Regions from separate parts of the Paenibacillus sp. AR247 genome, predicted to be linked through region 2. Evidence: riboswitches for the same ligand, from Rfam matches in the RefSeq annotation. Region 2 holds a riboswitch; the other holds the start of a gene.
The links. Region 2 has a riboswitch for thiamine pyrophosphate ahead of thiE (thiamine phosphate synthase). Riboswitches for the same ligand answer to the same signal wherever they lie in the genome.
Positions count from the first base shown of each region.

Region 1: another riboswitch for thiamine pyrophosphate. It lies ahead of CPT76_RS32275 (ABC transporter substrate-binding protein); the one in region 2 lies ahead of thiE (thiamine phosphate synthase).

Region 1 is NZ_PCZT01000024.1:290,032-296,935, reverse strand. Features, by position in the region: gene CPT76_RS32295 (TatD family hydrolase) at 59-913, opposite strand; gene CPT76_RS32290 (ABC transporter ATP-binding protein) at 955-1,770, opposite strand; gene CPT76_RS32285 (ABC transporter permease) at 1,798-2,556, opposite strand; gene CPT76_RS32280 (thiamine-binding protein) at 2,553-2,846, opposite strand; gene CPT76_RS32275 (ABC transporter substrate-binding protein) at 2,901-3,950, opposite strand; TPP riboswitch at 4,151-4,263, opposite strand; gene CPT76_RS32270 (VOC family protein) at 4,338-4,724, opposite strand; gene CPT76_RS32260 (CGNR zinc finger domain-containing protein) at 5,255-5,515, opposite strand; partial or broken gene CPT76_RS42360 (hypothetical protein) at 5,541-5,765, opposite strand; gene CPT76_RS32250 (MBL fold metallo-hydrolase) at 5,872-6,462, opposite strand; partial or broken gene CPT76_RS32245 (MFS transporter) at 6,740-6,904, opposite strand, start outside.
Region 2 is NZ_PCZT01000002.1:394,120-402,564, reverse strand. Features, by position in the region: gene CPT76_RS02395 (riboflavin biosynthesis intermediates N-glycosidase) at 1-473, shown strand, start outside; gene CPT76_RS02390 (YeaH/YhbH family protein) at 770-1,726, opposite strand; TPP riboswitch at 1,965-2,074, shown strand; gene thiE (thiamine phosphate synthase) at 2,218-2,865, shown strand; gene thiS (sulfur carrier protein ThiS) at 2,849-3,046, shown strand; gene CPT76_RS02375 (thiazole synthase) at 3,055-3,834, shown strand; gene thiO (glycine oxidase ThiO) at 3,861-5,015, shown strand; gene CPT76_RS02365 (S-layer homology domain-containing protein) at 5,547-6,779, shown strand; gene CPT76_RS02360 (DUF5704 domain-containing protein) at 7,290-8,445, shown strand, end outside.

The sequences.
Region 1 (6,904 bases), on a different contig from region 2:
TATCCTGGGTTTGTAAAAAGAAAAAGGCCTGCCCGCAGCGGGCAGACCCTTTTTTGATTTAGCGCGGAAGGCCGTAAAAACGGCAGGCATTGGCATGCAGCAGCGCCCTGGCTTCCGGCAGGGGGACGCCACGAATGCTGCTCCATACGCGGGCCACCTCCGCGGTCATGCGGGGATGGGTCATCTGACCGGCGAACGGTCCTTCGAACGGCCAAGGCCCGTCGGTCTCCGTCATCACCTGGGAGGCGGGATACCGGCGCGCGAGCTCCTGGATTTCCGCCTCATAGGCGATATCCGGCGTAAACGAGACGTAATATCCGCTATCCGCCATGCGCCGCACGGTGTCCGCCGATCCTTTGAACCAGTGGAAATGGGCGCGGGAGACGCCGTGCTTTTCCAGCAGATCGCAGGCGATATCCGCATCCTCGTACACGGCATGCAGCACGATCGGCTTGTTATGGTCCCGGGCAAAACGTACGAAGCGCTCAAGCAGCGCCTCGTACGGCCCGTTATCCCAAGGAAGCCCGGCTTCGGCAGCCTCCAGCCGTGAGTAGTACGGCAGGCCGACTTCTCCGACGGCGACCATGTCATCCGCATGCTCCGCCATCCACCCGAAGAGCGCGTCGATCTCGCGGTCAGCAGGGAGCGGCTGCTCAGGATGGAAGCCGAAGGCGGGATAGACTTCCCCGGGCCAAGCCTGGGCAAGCCTCAGATTGGCTTGGCTCGATGCCAAATCCATGGACACGCCGATGACGGATGCGACGCCTGCATCCGTGAGGCTCCCGAGCAGCGCCTGCGTCTCGTGCTCCTTATAGGTATCGAGATGAATATGGGCATCGATCAAGGGCGCAAGCGGCGACCGGTTCGCCTCCGCCGGCGATGCGGATGCCGCTGCTGCCCGGTCGAGGACCATCTCTTGGCCGTTTGCGGGGTTTACTTCGCTGTGGTTGCCGCTCATAGGCGTGAACCTCCTTGCTGTGCAGCCTGCATTTTTCGCTGCTCCTCGCGCATCCATTCGCTCAGCTGACGCTTCAGCTGCAGAAACTCGGGAGCCTCCGTCACTTCCTCGCGCCGCGGGCGCGGAAACGGCACGTCGATGGCGTGCAGCACCGCGGCCGGCCTGCTCGAGAAGACGTAAATACGGCTTGAGAGCAGCAGCGCCTCCTCGATGTTGTGCGTAATGAAGAGAACCGAGCGGCGGTTCTCTTCCCAAATGTCGAGCAGCCAGCGCTGCATGTCGCTGCGGGTCAGCGCATCGAGCGCGCTGAACGGCTCGTCCAGGCACATCAGCTCCTGCGGGCTGAGCAGCGCGCGGAGAAAGGCCGCCCGCTGCTGCATGCCGCCCGACAGCGTATGCGGATGCGCCTTCTCAAAGCCGGCCAGGCCGACTTTGGCGAGCCAGCGCCGCGCGTCCTCACGGGCCTCCCGGCTGACAGTGCCGTGCACCTCCTGGGCCAGCAGCACATTGTCCTCGATCGTCCGCCAAGGGAACAGGGCGGGCTGCTGCGGCATGTAGCTGATATGCCCCTGCTGCCCGGTCACCTCGGCGCCGTTCATCCGGACGGTGCCGGCATCCGGGCGGGTCAGCCCGCCGATCACGTGCAGCAGCGTGCTCTTGCCGCTTCCTGACGGTCCGATGATGGACACGAATTCGCCTTGGCCCACGGTCAGCGAGATGTCGCTGAGTACCGGCAGCGTCCGGCGCTTCTCTTTGAAGCTTTTGCTGACGGAGTCGATCTCCAGTGCAGGCGTGGTTTCTTGATTTATCACGGCAATTCTCCTTTCCTGCCAGGCCCGCTAGCCCTGCTTCGGCTTCCAGCGGACGAACCATTTTTCGAGCAGCGCAATCAGCCCGAACATCAGCAGGCTCAGCACGACGATGATCATGATCGCCACGAACATGCGGTCGGTGCGGTAACCCGATTTTTGCAGCATCATATAATAGCCGATGCCCTTGTCGGCCCCCAGCCACTCGGCGATAATCGCACCCATGACACTGTAGGTGGCGGCGATTTTAATGCCGGAGAAGATGGAAGGGAGTGCGTGGGGCAGCTCCAGCTTGGCGAAAATTTGGCCCTTGCCCGCCCCGATCATGCGCATGTAGTTCATCATGACGGGATCGGTCTGCTTCAAGCCGCCCAGGGCGGCGACCGCCACCGGGAAAAAGCAGACGAGCGTGATGACGATCAGCTTGGGCAGGAGGCCGAAGCCGAACCAGATCATCAGCAGGGGGGCGAGGGCGATGGTCGGGATATTTTGGCTTAGAATGAGCAGCGGATACAGCGCCTGTTTTAAAAACGGAATCAAATGCAGAATCAGTGCGATGACCAGCCCGATGGCGGTTCCGATGGCGAAGCCGAATACGGTCAGCTTCAGCGTGGCCCATACATGCTCCCACAAGCCGCCGGAAGCGGCCGCGGCTTCCCGGGCGATGTCGCTCGGCGCAGGCAAAATCCATTGTTCAATATGGAACAGGGAGGTCAGCAGCTGCCACACGAGCAAAAAGAAGATGACCGCCACGAGGGGCGGCCATACGTTTTTCCACCAGCTTCTCATGGACGGTACTTCTCCGTCAGCTTGTCCATGCTGATTCCGCCGGGATTATGGGCGATTTTGACCTGGGAGATGATACTCGGGCTGCCTGCGGCCACCAGAGCTTCGTGCATTTTGCGCACGACGTCCAGCAGCTCCTCCAGCTCGCCCTCCATCGTCGTTTCCAGCGGGTGCACCTCATGCTTCACGCCGGACTGCTGAATGACCTCAATGGCACGGTCGACGTAGGCGTAAGAGTCTTCGTTGCCCGGCGTCTTCGGGATCACCTGAATGCTTAACAGCGTATTGGCCATGCGAATCAACTTCCTCTCCTGATAAGATTACGTGTATTTTTGGTTGGATGCGGCTTATTGTTCCGGCAAAAAGTCGTTCGTGTACGCGCTCTTCACGTCCAGCGGCTTGTCCAGCAGCTTGTGATCGTACATCCAGTCGGAATAGCCCTTCCAGATTTGTTCCTTCTGCTCGCCCCAGCGGGCTGCGTCGTCCTGATATTTAGGACTTAACCATTTCTGGCTTTCGATCACCAGCTGCTTATCGAGGTCCGGCACGTCCTTCAGCAGCAGGTTGGCAGCTTCTTCGGGCTTGTCGATCGCGTACTGATAACCTTTGGCGGTCGCGCGCATAAACGCTTTAACCAGCTCAGGGTCGTCCTTGATCTGCTTCTCGTTCGTTACGAGAACCGGCGTGTAGTAGTCCAGCTTCTCGGAATAATCTTTGACATACAGCATGTCCAGCGGCTCGCCGCGCAGCTTCGCCTCGATACCAGTCCAGCCGTAGAAGATCCAGGCGAAGTCGATGTCCCGCTTCACGGCGGTAAAATAATCGGCGTCGCCCATGTTGACGATTTTCACCTTCTTCACGTCCGCCTTGTCGATCTCCATGATGGAGCCCATGACGGCTTCCTCCACAGGGGAGCCCCAGCCGCCGTAGGTTTTGTCTTCAAAATCCTTCGGCGTCTTGATGCCCCGGTCCACCGGTGCGGCAAAGCCCGACGTATTGTGCTGGATGACCGCGGCGATGGAGACGAGCGGCACGCCCTGCGTGCGGGCCTGGGTCACGCTCTCCTGATAGCTTACGCCGAAGGGTGCCTTGCCGGAAGCGACCATGGCATCGGCGCCGGTGGAGCCCGGCTGCACGATTTCGACGTTCAAGCCTTCTTCTTTATAGTAGCCCAAGTCTTTGGCAGCGTAGAGCCCAGTGTGGTTCGTGTTGGGCGTCCAGTCGAGGACGACTTTGACGTCCTTCAGCGGCTTCGCTGCGGTGTTATCCTGGCCTGCCGTGCTGTCGGAAGCGGATGTGCCTTCTCCGCTGCCCGTATTGTTCTGGCCGCCGCCGCATCCGGCAAGCGCCAGTACGAGCATGCAGACCAGCAGCAGTCCGATGGATTTGTTCTTCATGGCTTTCTCTCTCCTTTGATGTCCGGCCGTTCTTATTCTCTCTGTGGAAGCATCGACCGGTGATCCCCTCTCCCCCGTTATACTTTAGAATCGTAAGCCGATCTGAGTGACTGAATCATAGAAGCTTTTTTCACTAGTATGAATGAAAAAAGCGCCCCGTAAACGGGACGCTTCATATGCGCAAGATCAGCACGGCTTGTATGCCGTGACAAACGGTTTCCTACGCTGGCATTACCCAGATCAGGTTAAAAGGGTCAGTATCTTGAAGGGATACAATCTCAGCCGGCCAATTCCAGCACCCCGGATTCTATAAGGTTTTTGGGTTGTTTTCCTCCCATATTATAGTCCATCCCCATGGGGGTGTCCAGACATCCGCCCGATTCCAGATTATCTCTGGAAAAATTCGATCCATTCTTTTTCCGGACCATAGATAAAGAAATATTGGTATCCGTTGGGCAGGGTCACGATTTCCTGATCGATCAGCTCCACGCCGTCGAGCGCCTGGATCCGCTCAAATTCCTTCTGAATGTCGTCGACATGGATCGCAAAATGGTGCACCGTGCCTTCGGCAGGCAGGTCGTAGCTGTAGCCTTGAATGAGCTCGATTTCCGTCTCGTCGCTGCCCCCGAAACCGAGAAACGCCAGCTGGAACACGCCATTGGTGTGCGTCAGCCGGCCTTTCAGCTCCAGGCCCACGATCTCGGTATAAAATCGGATGGTTGATTCCAAATCCCGTACGACGATGCCGACATGATCCAAACGTTTATTAGCCATATGTATAAGCTCCTTTTCACTTATAAGTAATGGGTTTGCCCTAAATTAAGGCCATTATAGCATTTAAATCCGAGTTGTAAGACAACTTTATGCAAACATCATTGTTTATAAATTATAGGCTGTTTGGTGGCTTCGTTAGGTATTGAAACAGTCAGGAACGGGGGAGAGGGTCCTGAAAAAAATAATTGCAGCATGGCTTTTCATGTGTATGTTGACAGCATGTACCGGGCCAACGTCTGGCGGAGGGGACATAACGATACTCGATAAGCAGCTCATTGGCTCGACATATTGGATTGTCGCCGAGAAAACCCATAGTAAAGAAGAAGGGCCAGTTAAAATTAAAGTCGATAATGAAAACACTTGGAACTTGTTAGAGGTCGGAAGAACGTACCTATCGACATACTCCTACAAGTCGTTGGACAAAGGAGCTAAACTGCTGAGTGTCCGCCATATCAATGAAGGGCAGTCAGCAACGAAATAGAACCATTAAAAAAAGCCCGGGATGTCCATCAGACGATCCCAGGCTTATTTTAGTTCCCGCGCTGCTTCTTTTTCGCATAAAATTCGGCCGCCTTATGGCGGTTGCCGCAAGTTTCCATGCTGCACCAGCGCCGCTTGCCGCTCTTGGAGGTGTCCACAAAGTGCAGGATGCAGTCGTCATGCTCGCAGATCCGGATGCGGTCCGAAGATACGCTTGCCAGCGTCTCGAACAGGGAGCGGACGATGGGGTACAGCACGCCTTGGACGGCGTTTTGCCCGTAGGTGATGAGATGGGGGGGTGCCCTGTGCATCCCGCTCGGCCCGAAGCGCCACGTCTAACCGTGACGCTTCGGCTTCCATGGCGGCGAATGCCTCGATCCGACAAGGGTACCACCATGGGTCCAGATCTTCTAGAACGTGCCGGCACACGCCGCGCAGACGGAGCAGTTCGGGCAGCAGGTCTTCCCGCGTCACAGCTGAAGCTGCCCCTGGGGTATTGTTCAAGCCGTGCAATTCATTATCGTGGAGCCATTCGTCTAAATAACCTGGCTCCTCCAGCATATCCGTGACCCGGTGCTCCCGCATGCGCACCGTATTGGCGAGATTGATCCACAGGGCGCCCCCCAGCACGTTGCGGGAAGGGGATTTATCCATGATGCGTCATCCTTTATAGAGTAATCGTTTCCTTTGTGTTCAGGAATGCTATGTCCATTGTATCACCAACTGCAGCCCGCAGGCGATTTTGCCAATCGGGAGTCTGCAGGTATACAGGCGGATGGTGGATGGCGGTATGGTGGATCGGCACCAGCCGTTTGGCCCCGAGAACGCGTGCGGCCGCGGCCGCTTGTTCCGGAAGCAGCGTAATCGGCATGCCGCTGGGCGGCTGACGATCAGGGCGTTCCAGAACGGCACCGTTCACCGGCAGGCATACCGCATCGAATGGGCCGTGAGCCGCGGCAATTTTCCACCAGTAGCCGTGCCACAGCGTATCTCCGCAGTGGAGCAGGCGGTGCTCGCCGTCGCTCAGCGCCCAGGCGATCTGCACGTCTCCGACCCCGTCGACGGAGTACGTGGCGGCTGCGCCCAGCGCACCGATTTGGAAGGCATCGCCGACGGAAGCACCGATTACGCGGTTGAGACCGCTATTTTCGGCAAGGAGGACGCTCTCCTGCGGGAGGTACACGGGAATGTCTGCCCCGTAGGCATCGATGATGGCCTGGGGATCAAAGTGATCTGTATGCTCATGGGTGATCAGCACCGAAGCGGGAAGAGCGGTTCGTGAGACTGGCCGTATCTTTCCGGAAAATGATAAAGCGGGTCTATGACCACCGATGTGGCTCCTGCCGTCACTCGAATGCCTGCCCAAGGAAGCTTTTGAAGTTCCATGTCATCCATCTCCTTTGTATAACCTTTAAAATTTGTATTACAAGTTATAATTGGAGTATAAACGTATTTTTATAACCTGTAAATATATTTTTAGGGGTTATACAAAATAAAAAAAGCGGACCTGCTGGCCCGCATTTAATTTGAATGGCTTATTTTCCTGCACCTGACGGCCCCTGCAGTCCGCTCTGGTGAACCAGCTTCCGCCGCTGCAGCTGGAAAGCCGCAAAGCTGAGCACGACCATGCCGGCGGTAAACACCGCGAGCATCCAGGCCGACTGGTTTACTTCCAGATGGTCCAGGCTCCAGCCCATGAT
Region 2 (8,445 bases):
CGGCGGACGGATCTATTACGAAGAGCTGCTTCAGCCAGTGGTGGGAAGCGAAGTTTACCGTGGACGGCGTGGAATATGCAAGTGCCGAGCATTATATGATGGCCGAGAAAGCCAGACTGTTCGGTGACGAAGAGATCCGGGAACAGATTCTCGCAGCCAAGCACCCGAAGCAGGCTAAAGATCTGGGGCGGAAGGTGAGGGGATTCGATCCTGCCATATGGGACCGGGAAGGGTACTCCATTGTGGTCCGGGGAAGCGAAGCAAAGTTTTCCCAAAATGACGATTTGAAGCAATTTCTACTGGGCACCAGGCAGCGGGTGCTGGTAGAGGCAAGTCCCGTGGATTCGATCTGGGGCGTGGGGTTGGCCGCGGACGACGAGGCGGTCCTGAACCCGCTGCTGTGGAAAGGGAAGAACCTGCTTGGCTTTGCCTTGATGGAGGTTCGGGACCGTCTGCAGGCGGAAGAAGCCTAGCGGAAGTACGAAACATGGACGTCGTGCGTGCGGGGCCTAGCGGGAGTGAAGAACTTGGCAGCAGTAAGGAGCACGCTGGCAATGAGGAGCACGTTGGCAATGATGAGCATGCCATCAGTGAGGAGCCTGGCAGGAGTCAGGATCAGTCGATTGTGGGAAAAAGGCTGCAAATCGAGGGTCATGCTATATAGAGGTCACCCGGCCATGCAAAAAGGTCGTTGTTGGTTACTCAGCGTAACGGGACAACGACCTTTTTATATGCCATAATTTTGCGTTCCAGGAGACGGTCCTTCGGCTTAGGTCAGTGCGCCTTCCTGCTTTTTAAAGAACGTACGCAGCGCCTGGTAGACCTCGCCCTTTTCCTTGATGACGTAATACATGAACTGGTCGAGCTTGATATTCCGGTACGCGGACATCAGCGTGCTGCTCCGGTTGTACTGGTTGACCTCCCCGTAACCGAACATGTTGCTGACTTTAAGCAGCTCGCCAATCAGCCGCACGCAGCGTTCGTTATCAGAAGTCAAGTTGTCGCCGTCCGAGAAATGGAACGGATAAATATTGTACTTGGCGGGCGGGTAGCGCCGGTCGATAATTTCCAGCGCTTTCTGGTAGGCGGACGAGCAGATCGTGCCCCCGCTTTCGCCCCGGGTAAAGAAATCTTCTTCGGTGACTTCTTTGGCCTCCGTATGGTGGGCCACAAAGACGATATCGACCTTTTCGTATTGGCGGCGCAGGAAGCGGGTCATCCAGAAGAAGAAGCTGCGCGCACAGTATTTTTCAAACGTGCCCATCGACCCGGACGTATCCATCATCGCAATGATGACTGCGCTGGAATGGGGAACGACGACGTCCTCCCACGTTTTGTAGCGCAGATCGTCGGGGCTGATATGGTGAATTCCCGGCTTGCCGCTAGTGGCGTTGCGCCGCAGATTTTCCAGGATCGTCCGCTTCTTGTCGATGTTGGACTGCATGCCTTTTTTGCGGATGTCGTTGAACGTGATCGATTCGGTTTCGACTTCCTGCTGCTCTTTCGGCTTAATGAAACGGTATTCATCGAGGCTCCGGATGGGTACCTTGATGATTTGCTTACCGTCCGACATCACGATGTTTTCTTCTGTGATCAGGTCGGGCAGGTTCTGCTTGATGATTTCCTTAACCTTCTCCTGATGGCGGACCTGATCCTGGTACCCTTTCCGGTGCAGTGACCAGTCCTCCTTGGACACCACAAACAGCGAATGATCGTCTGATGGCATGTTCAGGCACCTCCCATGTTCCCATACTCAGCACAAACTTTGGCTTGTTAAACATTTATATTCACGGGCGGGGACGATATGTGATGACGCAAGAGATAAAATAAGAAGTTCGCCGCACCCAAATATATGAAATTTTGCGAGAATCGCTGCTATGGATGAGAAAGGCGTTCCGATGCCGGCGATCTCACTCTGGCTATTGCCAAAAGTCAGCAGTTTGGGCTATAGTGGTTGTGAAATTAAATAGGAATGCGGGTGCTGGATGAAGTCCGGCTGAGATGGCAGCCTTATGCTGCGGACCGTTAATCTGATCCAGGTAATGCTGGCGTAGAGAATATCATTCGAATTGCGGTGCCATTCGTGTATTTCTCGAATGGTTTTTTTGTGTTAACCGGGTAAGAGGGCGCTTTCGCAAGATGAGGGCTTACCCTTCGCGATGATAGAAGCCGGCATGAAATGGAGGGAAAGGCAAAGGGAAGAGAGGAGAAGCAGTCATGGTCGATTTTCGTCTGTATGCGATTACCGGCGAGACGTTCCATCCGGGACGCCGGCTGGTGGACGTGATGGAGCAAGCCATTCGGGGAGGGGCGGACATCGTTCAATTCCGCGACAAAACAAGCGGCAGGGAAGAGCTGCTGCGCAAGGCGGCGGAGCTGCGGGAGCTGACCCGCCGCTACGGTGTTCCTTTTATCGTGAACGATCACGTTGATATCGCGATGGAGGTGGACGCCGACGGGATTCACCTCGGTCAAGGCGATATGCCGATCGCGGAAGCCAGAAAGCTTGTCGGCTCCAAGATCATCGGCATATCCACCCATGCAATTTCGGAAGCGCAGCTCGCCGAAGCGGAAGGGGCGGATTATATCGGCGTCGGGCCGATCTATGCGACGGCTACGAAAGCCGATGTGGTGGATCCGGTCGGTCTTTCGTACATTCGGGAAGTCGCCGGGGTCATCAAGATCCCTTTTGTGGCGATTGGCGGCATCAAGCTGGGCAACGTGGACGAAGTGATCCGGGCCGGTGCGAGCCGCGTCTGCGCTGTGAGCGAAATCGTCGGCAGCCCTGACCCGGAAGCGGTATGCCGGGCGTTCATTCACAAGCTTGAAGGTAGAGGAGGAGCGGCGGATGGAACTGGTCATTAACGGAACAAAGCGGGAGCTGGCGGCCGAGACGGTAGCCGATGTCCTCCGCCTGCTGGGGCTGTCCGGCAGGCCGGTCATGGTGGAAGCGGACGGACAGGTGCTGAAGATCGAGCAGTGGGAGACGACTCCGGTTGTGCCTGGAATGAAGCTGGAGCTGGTCCATTTCGTAGCGGGAGGTTGAGGGGAAAAATGAGCAGAGATAATTGGCAGGTTGGCGGACAGGAACTGTCGTCGCGGTTATTTTTGGGGACCGGGTTGTTCCCCGATCCTTATGTGCAGATGGAGGCGATCAAAGCTTCGGGAACCGAGGTGCTGACGTTCGCTATCCGCCGGATCCATCTCGATTCGGTGGAGGATGACTCCATTCTGCAGCATGTGGAGCCCCAGAAATACATCTATCTTCCCAACACGTCCGGGGCGACAACGGCTGATGAGGCGGTCCGGATTGCCCGCCTGGCGCGGGCTTCGGGACTCAGCGACTGGATCAAGGTGGAGATTAGCGCCAATAAGCGGACGCTCCTGCCCGATCCGATTGAAACGTTAAAAGCGACGGAAATATTGGTCAAGGACGGTTTTACGGTACTGCCGTATATCTCCGACGATCCGGTGATCTGCAAAAAGCTGGAGGATGCCGGGGCAGCCGCGGTTATGCCCGGCGCAGCGCCTATCGGGACCGGCCTCGGCATTCTGAATCCGTACAATCTCGGATTGATCGTGGAGGAGCTGTCGGTCCCTGTCATCGTGGATGCGGGGCTGGGGACGGCCAGTGACGTGGCGCTCGCGATGGAGCTGGGGGTCTCCGGCATTCTGATGAATACCCCGGTGGCCAAAGCCAAAGATCCCGTGATGATGGCCCGGTCGATGAGGCTGGCGGTTGAGGCGGGGCGTTTGGCTTACTTGTCCGGGCGGATTCCGAAGAAGAAATATGCTTCGGCCAGCAGCGGCCTGGAATCGCTCGTCATCGAATAAAAAAGGATGGACAGGGGGCTGTAACAATGAGCGGAGACATCATCGTCATGGGCGGCGGCATCATCGGATTATCCTGCGCGCTGGAGCTGCGCCGCCGCGGCCTGCACGTCACGCTGCTCGAAAAGGGACCCTGCGGTGGGCAGGCCTCCGGCGCGGCGGCAGGGATGCTCGCTCCGTATTCAGAGAACGTGGAGTCGCCGGACGAGTTCTTCCGGTTGTGCCGCGAGAGCTTGTCGCTGTATCCGCAATGGCAGCAGGCGGTGAAGGACATCTCCGGCGTCTCCTTCGAATATGCCGAAACCGGCAGCTTGTACATCGCGAGGCACGAGGCGGATTTGCTTGCGCTGGAGAGCCGGTTGGAATGGCAGCGGAGCTGGGGCTCCGGTAGCGAAATATTAACGGGGAGCGCGCTGTTCGATGCCGAGCCGGGACTGACCCGCGAGGCAGTTGCCGCCTTGTGGACTCCGGTGGAGAGCCATGTGTATGCCCCGGATTTGACGGAAGCGGTCAAACGGGCCTGCCTGGCCTCCGGCGTGCAGATTCATGAGCATCTTGGCCTGATCGAGCTGGCTGAATGGCGGGAGCGGGTTGCGCTGAGGGCTCAGAGTGGCGAGCGGTTTGAAGCGGACCGGCTGCTGATCAGCACCGGTGCGTGGGTACAGGAGATGTCGGAACCCCTCGGTATCCGGATTCCTGTACATCCGATCCGGGGGCAAATTTGCGCCTACACTTGGAACGAGGAGCGCGAGCCGCTTCGGCATCTGGTGTTCACCAGCCAGGGATACCTGGTCCAAAAAGCAAACGGAACGCTCGTGTGCGGCGCCTCGGAGGATATCGCCGGGTTCGACACGTCCGTCACGGACAAAGGGATCCGTCGGCTGACGGAGTGGAACAAGCAAGTGCTGCCTGTTCTTAGTGAGGTGCAGCCGTTTCACCGCTGGGCGGGACTGCGCCCGGCGGTGCTGGACGGCCGGCCGCTGATTGGGCGGCTGGACGACGCCGGCCATATTTTTGTGGCCGCGGGTCATTATCGCAACGGCATCCTGCTCAGCCCGGTCACGGCCGCGCTGATCGCCGATAGCGTGGAGGGCAAGCCGCTGCCGGAGTGGTGTGGAGCGTTCCGGCCGAACCGGTTCGGTGAGGTGCAGGCGGGCGCTTTTTCGGACAAAATAAAGGATTGACGTCGTTAAATATTGATTGTTCTAGCTAATAAAAGTACGGACAATATAAAGTTATTCGTTTGGCATGAAGCACATGGCAAAGCAGGAATGCATTCCTGCTTTGTTTTTTTGTGTCGGGCGTCGCAAAAGCTATTTGCAGCACGTGCATCTTATATATCCATTAAACCCATATAATTGAAGTGATGATGTATTAGTGACAATTAATGACAAATTTTGCGAAAATCCTGTAGTATACTGCAAGTAGTCCTATGCTAAATAGGAAAGAAGTTTCACAGTAATACATAAGGAGGTGTGGCTGCTTAGGGCCACGCGTGGGCAAGCAGTCCCGTCGGTTAAGAAAACATATTTTTTAGCAAGAGAGTTTAGTATTAGAGCTACAAAGAGAACAGCAGCACAGACGGTCCGGGAAGAAGTAGAAAGTTAGATTATACCAGAATGTCAGGGAGGATAAGGAAGCTAGAGGATCAGGGGATTTGAGGAAATAGGAAATTCAAGAAACTGCATATTTTAAAAGATTGGAGCGGAAGAAGTATGTTCAAAGCGATGTTGATGACCATTTTTGCCGGGGCGATGATTCTTGGAACGGCAGGAGCAATCGAGCAGCCAGTGCCGGCCGCAGCGGCGGCGGCCTTTAAGGATGTGCCGGCGTCCCACTGGGCGTATCAGGCCATTAACGATGCGGTATCCAAAGGTTATCTCAAAGGTGACGGCAGCGGAAAATTCAGACCAAACGACCCGGTTACTCGGGCTGAGTTTGCAGCAATTCTGGCCAGGGTGTCGACGAACGAAAACGCTGGCGGAGCAGCGGCATTTTCCGATTTGACCGGGCACTGGAGCGAAAAGGAAGTGAGCGAGGCAGCGGGGAAGGGCTTTTTCAGTCCGTCCGATTACACAAACGGCTTTAAGCCGGGCACTCCGCTGACGCGGGTGGAAATGGCGAAGTGGATGGCCTCGGGACTGGCGGCCCGCGACGGAGAGTACAAGCAGGCGATCGAGGACACGAAGGACACCATCGTTCCGGTGACGGAGTATTACAAAGGCGGTTTGAACAAGGCCGACTATCCGTATGTGTCGGTCATGCTGGGAACGGGACTGATGTCCGGGTACCCGGACGACAGCTTCGGCGGCGGCAAAACGACCACGCGCGCGGAGGTGGCGGTGATTATTCAGCGTTACGAGACGACGCAGACGAAGGCGCCAAAAGCGTTCAAGGGATTGAACGAGTTGCGGGAAGTAGGGACGACGGGGACGAATCTCCGGACGGTGATTCCGGCGTATCAGTATACGGAGGGGCATGATTTAAAATCAATTCTTGGGAAAAGCTCGAGCCTAAGGAATGGAGAAGGTAAAGTTAAAGTTTATCATTATATTTTTATGAGTGGTTTGAGTGCAGAACAAACCGGGAGTATTTATGGCAGAATGTTTGTAGATAAGGCGACTAAGTTTTTTGATAGATCTTACATTGTTTTTATTGATACATCTGTGCAAACTCTTAGTGAAAATTTCAACAACAGAAGTTACTCAAATGGTATCAATGCCGCGCTACAAGGTGGGTATAGATTGTTTAGTTCAACAGCTCCTAAGTTTGGATTTAAAACGTTGGCGACTGATGGCGGTGACGAGTTTTTCTCTAAGGTAAGTGAAACAAGATTTTGGGTTACTTCATCAGTACCTAGATATATTACAAGTGGCAATAGTGCAGGCGAAAGTTATTTCGCAGATGACGGGACTTATGGCGGAATTCTTATGAAGAAGTCAGAATAAGGGGCTTTAATGTCGTGAGAATCAAATACCTAACTAGTGTATTGTGGTCATGTTCGTTAATGATTCTTTTACTTCTTCCCACGAATATTCTTTTTGCTGAAAGTTATCCTTCGGATAGTAAAGTCGAACCTCCAGGTCCCCAAACAAGGCAAGTGGTGACAAAAAAAGTGAACTGCAAAAGCTACTCCGGTCCGGGGGTAGTATTGGTATCAAATGGATGATGGATCCTTTCAAGCAGATATCGAACAGGAAAATTTACATTATACTGCTAGAAATATAGGAGACAACGAAAATAACCCTTATCCAGAGAAAACTGAGACAGCTACAAAGATTAACACTTTGGAATACCAGCCTGGTAATTTTCTTGATCAAGATAACATCAGCGTTCCTGCACAAGCAGTTGAAAACGTAAAACTACTAAAGGACCAAACAACATTCGGAGACCCTATTTACTTCACTCCAGGAAAAACTCAACCAAATTTTGTTATCTTGCCGGATAATATAAGCATTTTGTTTTATACAATTACTGGAGGAGCTAATTTTACTACTCGTAAAGAACTCGACATCAAGCACCGACCAAACGGCTTTCCAAAATACCTGGTCGAGTACGACATCAACCTTAACCTCACCTGGGAAGGCACCGCCAAAGAAATCAAGGAAATGCGGGTGACTCCCGCGAGTGCATCGATGAAACCCGGGGAGAAGAAGAACTTTAAAGCCGAGGTGCGCACGAAGCCTTTCAGCGTGAAGGGCGATACGAGCTTCGGCGATTTCGTTGATGTGACCACCCGAACCGAAACGGTGTGGAGCTCCGACAAAAGCGCGGTGGCGACGGTGGACAGCAGCGGGAACGTGACCGCCTTAGGCAAAGGCACGGCCAAAATCACGGCCGTATGGAAAAGCGGTCTATACTACCTGTACGGCACAGCCACCGTGACCGTCGGCGATGGGGGTGGGGACGGACCGCCGCCGGTCGATCCCCCGGATCCCGGGGTAAGCTGCACCGAGCCGGCGCCGGGTCAATCGATGACCGGCAAATACATGGACCCCGTCGTGACAGCCAAAATCAAAGCTGATGCCCGCGGCAGCGAGCGGTTTGACGTGCTTCAGGGCATTCCGACCTCCGAGAGCTTATACGGCAATGTGCTCGCCCGGAATCACCTGTACCAGGACAAGTTCGTACAGATGACCGGGACGTGTACATATACGGTTAACGTAACCAAGGAGTACACGCTGAAGTGGGATCCGGGCAAGGAAGTGCCGAACGCCGACGGCAAAGGAACGCATATCGAGCCGGATCCGCAGAGCGAGACCGAAAGCAAAACGTATACCTACCAAATTGAGCGGCGGTATGCTTTCTGGAAAATCGATAACCTGGAAGTCTACCAAATCCGCGAGGCGACTCTAGACAATTACGCCCTGCCGGGCGGCCGGATTGCGATCCAGCCGAGTAGTTACAGTCCACCGTATTATGCCGCTGCGACGAGTGGGAATTACGATGCGCCTGCTCCGCCCGGAGAGCTTACGGCTGCCGGACAGACGCTGACCGGGGGCAAGTCCAAGCCGGCGGTGCCGAATGACGAAGGCGCCCTAAAAGGGGAAGCGGAGAAAGCCGTCGGCAAAATCCAGGTGACGAATGACTCGCTGGTCTTTAACGGACAGACGA